2 regions of the Shewanella sp. WXL01 genome follow, and region 1 is predicted to be linked to the other one. Evidence: predicted binding sites of a transcription regulator. Region 1 holds the regulator's gene; the other holds the start of a gene.
What was found. Region 1 encodes MetJ, which represses methionine synthesis genes. Its sites were predicted from a motif close to TAGACGTCTAGACGTCTA; they were not measured.

Region 2: the regulator MetJ is predicted to act here: its motif matches at 2,790-2,807, upstream of G3R49_RS07880 (cystathionine beta-lyase).

Annotation. Positions count from the first base shown of each region.
Region 1 covers NZ_JAAIKQ010000001.1:536,603-540,800, forward strand. Annotated here, with positions in the region: gene G3R49_RS02125 (outer membrane beta-barrel protein) at 1-149, shown strand, start outside; gene G3R49_RS02130 (LysR family transcriptional regulator) at 287-1,198, opposite strand; gene G3R49_RS02135 (sulfite exporter TauE/SafE family protein) at 1,337-2,077, opposite strand; gene metJ (met regulon transcriptional regulator MetJ) at 2,218-2,532, opposite strand; gene metB (cystathionine gamma-synthase) at 2,741-3,901, shown strand; gene G3R49_RS02150 (bifunctional aspartate kinase/homoserine dehydrogenase II) at 4,003-4,198, shown strand, end outside.
Region 2 covers NZ_JAAIKQ010000002.1:636,288-640,485, forward strand. Annotated here, with positions in the region: gene G3R49_RS07865 (SDR family NAD(P)-dependent oxidoreductase) at 1-852, shown strand, start outside; gene ykgO (type B 50S ribosomal protein L36) at 943-1,080, opposite strand; gene G3R49_RS07875 (type B 50S ribosomal protein L31) at 1,080-1,328, opposite strand; gene G3R49_RS07880 (cystathionine beta-lyase) at 1,535-2,731, opposite strand; gene G3R49_RS07885 (HAMP domain-containing sensor histidine kinase) at 2,935-4,198, opposite strand, start outside.

The sequences.
Region 1 (4,198 bases):
GGGGTGGTCAAGCTGGTGTGCAATACAAGTGGACGGAGCATTTCTCAAGCGACTTAGGCTATCGCTACCTTGCTCAAGACTATGACAAAAATGGCATCGAAATTAGTGATAGTCAGCAAATCTACCTGACGTTTGACTACAAGTTCTAAGCGTTCATTTTGTCCATCAACTCACGGTGGGTAGGTTGAAACCCACCAGTTTTATATTAACTCCCTATTTTTTGTACAGCATTTGTACGGCATAACATCCCATCTTGTTATGCCTTTTTTGTATTTGGGTTTTGCCATTATTTTAATTTATTTGAGTAGTAAGCCGATTCTGACTTATCCAGTTCTTGCGCGACATCAATAATATTACTGGCAAACATTTTTGCGGCTAGTGACATATGTTGACGACTTGGATAAACCAGATATGAGTCAATATAGTCAGACTCAATCTCAGGCAAGATACTGACTAATTGTTGGTTTTCTAGATGCTCAGTGACAAGACTGTAGGGCAGAAAAGCGATTCCAGCACCGGCAAGACAAAAACTAAATAAGGAACTAAAGTCGTTGGTGACTAGGCTGTAATCGATAGAAAAAGTCTGGTCATCGATCATGATATGGTTTTGGATTGTGCCGCCAGTTGAGGCAATCATTGAGTGTTTCGCCAAGTCCTCCACGCAAGTGATTTCATCGTGCTGCGCCAGATATTCTGGTGTAGCAAAGAGTTTTAGCTTGAAAGATGTGAGCTTTTTGGCAACAAAGCTGCTGTCTTCTAGCTTGCCTACATCAATGACAAAATCTAACCCGAGCCGAGTAAGCTCGCGATAGCCACCTGAGACCATAAAGATCTCTAGTTTGATTTGTGGGTGCTTTCGCATGAACTCCGCTATTTGCCTATCGAGCAGTCGCTCCATAAATGGCAAGAGACCAATTCTAAGCTTCCCTTGTAACTGAGATTGCTGGTTTTCAACCATGCGAGCAGCATTGAGAAATTGCCCAACTAAAGGCTCCACTTGCTCTAAGAATTGCTCGCCACTGGGAGTTAGCGACATTGCGCGCGTGGTGCGAATAAAAAGTGGCGCGCCTAATTGTTTTTCTAGCTCGCCAATTCGGCGGCTAACTAACGCGCGTCTGGTATCAAATGAATCTGCGGCTTTAGAAAAGCTACCGAGTTTAGCAACCGCTATAAATAACTCTAAGTCATTGATATTCAACTGATACACCTTAGGTTAGACAAAAGAATGAGTGTAGATGTATCAAGAGATTACTGTCAAACAACACGTTGATAAGCATGATGGAACTCACAGCGACACCATCGCTAAGCGATGAAAGTTGACAAACGTGAGGGCAAACTAAGTAGCCATTAAGCTAATAATTGATTTAGTAGCCAGGATGAGCGCGCTTAAGCTACACAAAATAAAGGTGACTTTTCGCGTCAGGTCTTTATCAATATTGTGTACATATTTACCAGCCACTTTGTGCCCTAATATCACAGAGGGCAAAAGCATGGCCGCGATAACGAGATGTTGCCATTGTACTAATCCATATATCGCCAATATGGCCAGTGCGATCATTGAGCTAAAGACAAAAAACGCAGATAAAGCAGCGCGAAAGTCAGCAGCGGCTTTGCCAGCTAACAGTATTGCTAATGGCGGGCCGCCAATCGCGGCAATATTGCCAAAAATCCCCGAAAAGATCCCAGCAATAAACAAGGTGAGCTTATTCACGGGCGCAGTGATTTTATAGATGCTAAGTAATACTGCTAGCAGCACAATACCTGCAATCATTAGGCCGAGAATATCAGCTGGTGCGAGTATCAGTAGACTGGCACCAAGGAGTCCGCCTGGCACGCGGCCAATGAGAGCGTATTGTAGTCCGTTAAATTCAAGTGCGCTGCGCTCGCGATATAAGGTCAACGCTGAAATCGAAAAGCCCATTAATATTACCGGCACAGGCACTAAGTCTGGGTCGACAATATACAACAGCGGCGTTGCCACAACTGCTAAACCAAAGCCAATTAGGCTTTGAGTTAGCGCACCAGCAAACATGATGATTGAAGCTAGGATCAGACTTAACGGGTCGACTATTGTCATGTTACTTCCATATTTATTATGGCTTGAACTTGAGCAAGCTGCGCCTTGGCGCGGGAGCAAAAAATAGGTGCGAGAGTAATAAAAAATGCTTCAACCACCTGAGCGATTGAAGCATCTTAAAATTCGATATGGTTTGCAGACTATTCTACGTCTTCCCACTCGATGCCCATAGCATCCATCAATTTTTTTGCTTCAGCAGGAATTTGGTCTGGTTGCTCTTTAGATAAGTCATCGTCATTTGGCAGTGGCTGACCTGTGTATGCATGCAAGAAAGCTTCGCATAACAGCTCACTGTTAGTGGCATGGCGTAGGTTATTTACCTGGCGGCGAGTACGCTCGTCAGTTAATACTTTTAGCACCTTTAAAGGGATGGACACAGTAATCTTCTTTACTTGTTCATTCTTTTTGCCATGCTCGGCGTATGGGCTAATATAGTCGCCGTTCCACTCAGTCATTAACTCACCTTTAGCTTTGAATTCGGGGCTGATTTTAACCCCTTATCTACGTTAGTCAAATTATTGCAACGAAATTGTGTGCAATGCAAATAGATTTCTCGATGTTTAGATGTCTATATGGCTATTTCCTATTGACGCTGATGTTTGGGTTAGGTACATTTGGACGTCTAGACATCTCTTTCTTGAGTGGTTGATTTAGGAGTCAATGATGGCCAAACCTCAAAATGCGACAGTGGCAGTGCGCCAAGGTATTGAAAGTGACACCCAGTATGGCGCGGTTGTGCCGCCGATTTATCTGTCGACCAACTACTCTTTTGATGGTCATAAAAATCCACGCGAGTTCGACTATAGCCGCTCGGGTAACCCAACCCGTAATATCCTTGGAGATACTATTGCTCAACTTGAAAACGGAGCAACAGGTGTTGTGACCTGTACCGGTATGGCGGCCATTACTTTGGTCACCAGTCTACTTGAGCCTGAGGATTTAATCGTTGTACCCCACGATTGTTATGGTGGCAGCTATCGTTTGTTCACAAATCTTGCCAAAAAGGGCGCGTTTAAATTATTGGTTGTCGATCAAACCGATGAGCAAGCATTAGCGCAGGCAATTAAGCAAAAGCCAAAAATGGTTTGGCTTGAAACCCCATCAAACCCGCTATTAAGAGTGGTGGATATTGCACCCATTGCACAGGCAAGCCACGAGGTTGGCGCTTGGGTTGTGGTTGATAACACCTTCTTGTCGCCAATTTTGCAGCAGCCGCTCGATTTAGGCGCCGACATCGTGATTCATTCCACTACTAAATATATCAATGGCCATAGTGACGTGGTTGGCGGCGCAGTAGTCGCAAAAGATGCTGAGCTAGGCGAGTTATTACATTGGTGGTCGAATACCTTAGGGCTTACGGGCAGCGCTTTTGACAGTTACTTAGCATTACGCGGCATTCGCACTTTAGGTGTGCGTATTCGTGAGCATCAAGCCAATGCACAAAAGATTGTTGCGCTGCTAACTAGCCATGAAAGCGTTGCAAAAGTGTATTACCCGGGATTATCTGACCATCAAGGCCACGAAATTGCGCAGAAACAACAAAAAGGTTTCGGCGCTATGTTAAGTTTCGAGCTTAAAGGTGGTGAGGCCGAGGTTGTCGCCTTTTTAGATGCGCTGAAATTGTTCAGTGTTGCTGAAAGTTTAGGCGGCGTGGAAAGTTTAGTAGCCGTTCCGGCAACCATGACCCACCGTGCAATGGAGCGAGAAGCTCGCCTAGAGGCTGGTGTTGAAGACACATTATTGAGACTATCTGTCGGCATTGAGGATGGTGACGATCTAAGCGCAGACATCAAAGCTGGCTTAGATGCGGTTGCAGCTCTATAAAGCGTTAATTTTTGTCCACATATATTTAGAAAATCGCACGCAATAAAGTAAGTTGTACGCGGCACATATCGAGTATTGCCGCGTAGTTTAAGGAGTGACAAATGGCACGAGGTCATTTACATAAATTTGGTGGTTCAAGTCTGGCTGATGCGGACTGTTATCGCCGTGTCGCACACATTATATTGACCCATGGCAATAGCGACGATCTCGTGGTGGTGTCTGCCGCTGGTAAGAGCACTAACTTCTTATATAAGCTGCTAAAACTGCGTGAAGATGGCGAGTTGTGGCAAGAAGAGC
Region 2 (4,198 bases), on a different contig from region 1:
GCACTTAGAGCTAACATCGACAAAATCTACTTGGGCTGTCGTGATCCGCAAAAAGGTCAAATTGCGCAAGCTGAACTTGAGCAACTCACTGGCCGCAATATCTTTGAAGTTATCACAATAGATGTCAGCAACCTTGATTCTGTTGCTAATGCCGTTAACTCATTACCTCAAAGTGTCGATGCTTTGGTTATGAATGCTGGTGGTACTGGCGGCAAGCATTTCCATAATTTAAACAGCAGCGGTGTAACCGAGATTTTTGCCGTAAATCTACTTGGGCATAGTGTATTGGCTGAGTCGCTGCTCACTAGCGGTAAGCTTAATCACGTGGCAGTTTATGCTGGCTCTGAAGCTGCGAGAGGTGTTGAGGAGATGGGCATGAAGCGCCCAACATTTGATACGTCATCTGTGAGTGAGTTTGTTGGTTTAGCACAAGGGAGTTATTTGAGTTCAGTTAACGATCCCACTGTTGCTTATGGTCCAATTAAATATATGGGCGCATTATGGATGTCGGCAATGGCGCGCCGTTACCCACAAGTACGTTTTGTCACTATGAGCCCAGGTGCAACAATTGGTACCCAAGGATTTGATAGTTTGCCATTGCTAAAACGAGTTATGATGCAATCGGCGATGAAGGTGATGCTATTACTGGGTAAAGCGCACAAGGTTGAAACCGGCGCGAGCCGATACATGGATGCCGTATTCAATGCAAATTATAAGAGCGGTCTATTCTATGCGAGTAGGAAGGGGTTAACAGGTGAGCTAGCTGATCAAGCGACGCTGTTTGCTGATATTGCCAAAGAGCAGTATCAAGAAAATGCCTATCAAGCGATTAAGCAGTTAGCACCAATGTGACAATAGATGACTAGCAAAGGTGACAGTTCGGGCTAAAGAGTAGTTGGTTATTCCTATTCTTTAGCCGCGATTCATTACAATGTATACGTGTTACTTGCGTGCCTTGCCTTGTACGGCTTTAAATCTTGGATTTGATTTGCAAATCACGTAAACGCGACCACGACGTTTAACCACTTGGCAGTCAGGATGGCGCTGTTTAGCGCTTTTTAACGAGCTTAAAACTTTCATTAGCCAAACGTTCCTTTAAATTTGTTCTTAAATTTAGCTACGCGGCCCTGGTTCTTAGTCGTGCGTTGCTCACCAGTGTAGTAAGGATGAGATTGACTCGATACATCAAGGTTATAGTAAGGGTAAGTTTTACCCTGATATTCAATTGTTTGATCAGTCTTTAACGTTGAGCCCACTACAAAGTATGCGTCACACGATGTGTCGTGAAAAACCACTTGGCGGTATTCAGGATGGATATCTGGTTTCATTCGCTTCTCCTTGATAAGTGCAGGAGATAATAAATGCTATAAGGTATCATTGCAAATGATAATTATTTTTATTTGCATCTTAAGGTTGGGCTGATGGTAACTACTTATCGATTGACTAGGGCGAATTTAGCCGTAAAACAAAAACAGGTAGCTGTTAGGCTACCTGGGTATTAATTTTAGTCGATTAAATTACTTAGCTAATGCGATTACTTGCATGAGTTTACGACTAGGTTATAACGCTCAAAAGCAGCATCAAGATCGGCAATCAGGTCATCAACATCTTCAAGTCCGATATGCAATCGAATCAATGGCTTTGATGTATCCCAATTAGTAACCGTGCGGATTTTATCTAGACCAAAATAGCCTAAGATCAGGCTTTCATAACCGCCCCAAGAGAAGCCCATTTTAAAGTGCTGCATGTTTTCAACAAATGCGGTGACAGCTTTAAGGTTGCCTTGCTTTAAGACAAATGAGAACAGACCATTACCGCCACAGAAATCGCGCTTAAAAAACTCATGCCCTGGGCAGGTGTCAAACGCCGGATGTCTTAAATGATCGACTTCTTCACGCGCTGCGAGCCAGTTAGCTACTTTTAGGGCATTTTGTTCGTGCTGTTTAAGACGAACCCCTAAAGTGCGAAGACCACGGTTTGCTAGATAAACGTCATCTGGGGAGGTGGTAAGCCCCATTAAATAGCTGTGTTCACGTAGGCGCGGCCAGTGTTCTTCGTTCGCCGTTGCTGTGCCAATCATCACATCTGAATGACCCACAATGTATTTAGTCGCAGCTTGAATAGAGATGTCGATCCCCATTTCAAATGGTCGGCAATTGATTGGCGATGCCCAGGTGTTATCTAACATGGTGATAATATTGTGCGCCTTGGCAACTTCACAAATGCCAGGTACGTCTTGAATTTCCATGGTAATTGAGCCTGGTGATTCCAAAAATATTACCTTGGTATTAGGGCGAATAAGCTCTTTAATGTCCGCGCCGATGAGCGGGTCGTAATATGTGGTTTCTACGCCGTAACCGGCAAGCAGTTTGTCACATAAATCGCGTGTTGGCTCATAGACGTTGTCGACCATTAACAAATGATCGCCTTGACCTAAGAACGACAATAAAGCGCCACTGATTGCCGCAGCACCTGAAGGGTATAAAGCTGTGCCACAGCCGCCTTCAAGTTCAGCGATAGCTTGTTGAAATGCAAAATGAGTGTGGGTGCCACGGCGCCCGTAAAATAGCTCGCCGTTGGTTTTGTGTTTAATGGCGTGGCGCATGTCATCCATCGAGTCAAACACTACGGTTGATGCACGGTAAACAGGTGGGTTAATAATGCCTTGGGTGTATTTCTTATCTCGGCCTGTGCTGACAATTTGAGTTGCCAATTTATCGTGCTTGCTCATAACGCGCCGCTCTCCTTAAACCACATTTTGGGTAAATAGCTTCTTTATTTTAGCTATCTTAACATCTAGATGGCTAAATGTAAGTGGCTATACTCGCAAATATGAAGTGTTGCTAAATATAAGGTGCTTATAAAAATTGAGTGCTCGTTAATATGAAACAGGCGCGAGCCACCTGACCAATGCCCTTAGCACAAGCCACAGCACTAAAAACTCAGCTCTGCCACACAACCTTGTGGCTCATTGGGTTTGAGTTGAAATTGCCATTGATAGCGTTGGCAAAGCGTATCAACGATAACTAGCCCCAAACCATGGCCAGTTTGGTTGTGCTCATTGTGACTCAGGCCATGCCCGTTGTCGCTAACGGTAATCGCATTCTCACTAATAATGATTTCAATCGCTTTGTTGTCTTGCTCAAGATCTGTGAGCGCATTAATGGCATTTTGTATTAAGTTGCCCAGTAGCATTTTAAGTACGGCTTCACTTGGAATGATATGAGGTGTTGTTTGAATGTCTAGCTTTAAGCTAATACCTCTTTGGTTAGCTGTGGTCACATGGTTCGACAATATCTGCTCTAGCTCTTGTGACTCTAACAGTCTTGGCTGAGCTTGTGAGTTAGGGTTTTCTTGTTTGACGATATGCAGCAGGGCATCGACGGTATTTTGCATATCTTGGCTGGCGCGAACGATACGCTCACGTTGTTTTTGTTGAAATGCCTGCTCTTGATTGTGACCAAGTAACACTGCTGCGCCGCGCACGATACTCAGTGGTGTTCTCAATTCATGGCTGGCATAACGTGCAAAGGCCTGTTCCTGTTTAATGCGTTGCTCGCTGTTTTCGCGGTATTGATTGAGGCTGTCGGTTAGAATGCCAAACTCGGTTACCGCGCGGCTGCTAATCGTAAAAGAGTCTGGTAGCGGGTGTTGCTGCAGCTGATCGCTTAGCTGATTGATAGGTTTGATCATTGGGCTCAGCACTTTGGTCGCGACCGTGTTGAGAATGACAAATAACACAGACATTAGCAGTACACAAAATAATAAAGTGCGTTGCCATTGCACATCGGTGAGCTCAGAGTATTGTGCTAGCGAGATAATATACACTTCTTGCACGCCCTTACTGGTGACTAGTTTGGTTTTGTAGACAAAGTAATCAATAGATTGGCTATGAATTTCGGTTTGGTATTCACTGGGGAACTGGGCGGCTTCTTTAAACTCATCTGGCAGTTGCTCTGCGTGAGAATAGGCGATGACCGTTGGCGAAACCGTTAGCGGAAATCCCGCAGATTGCTCCAAAGCTTCTCCAACATAGGGTTTTGCTTGCTCAAGATTCCTAAGGCTTACCTGATCTTCAACCCATTGCATGACGCCAACCATGACTAAAAATACAAACCCAGCACTGATAAAGCTGATGGCTGCAAACGCAAGCCTTAGCAGCGTCATCAGGGAGCGAGAGGAATATTGGCCGGTGGAG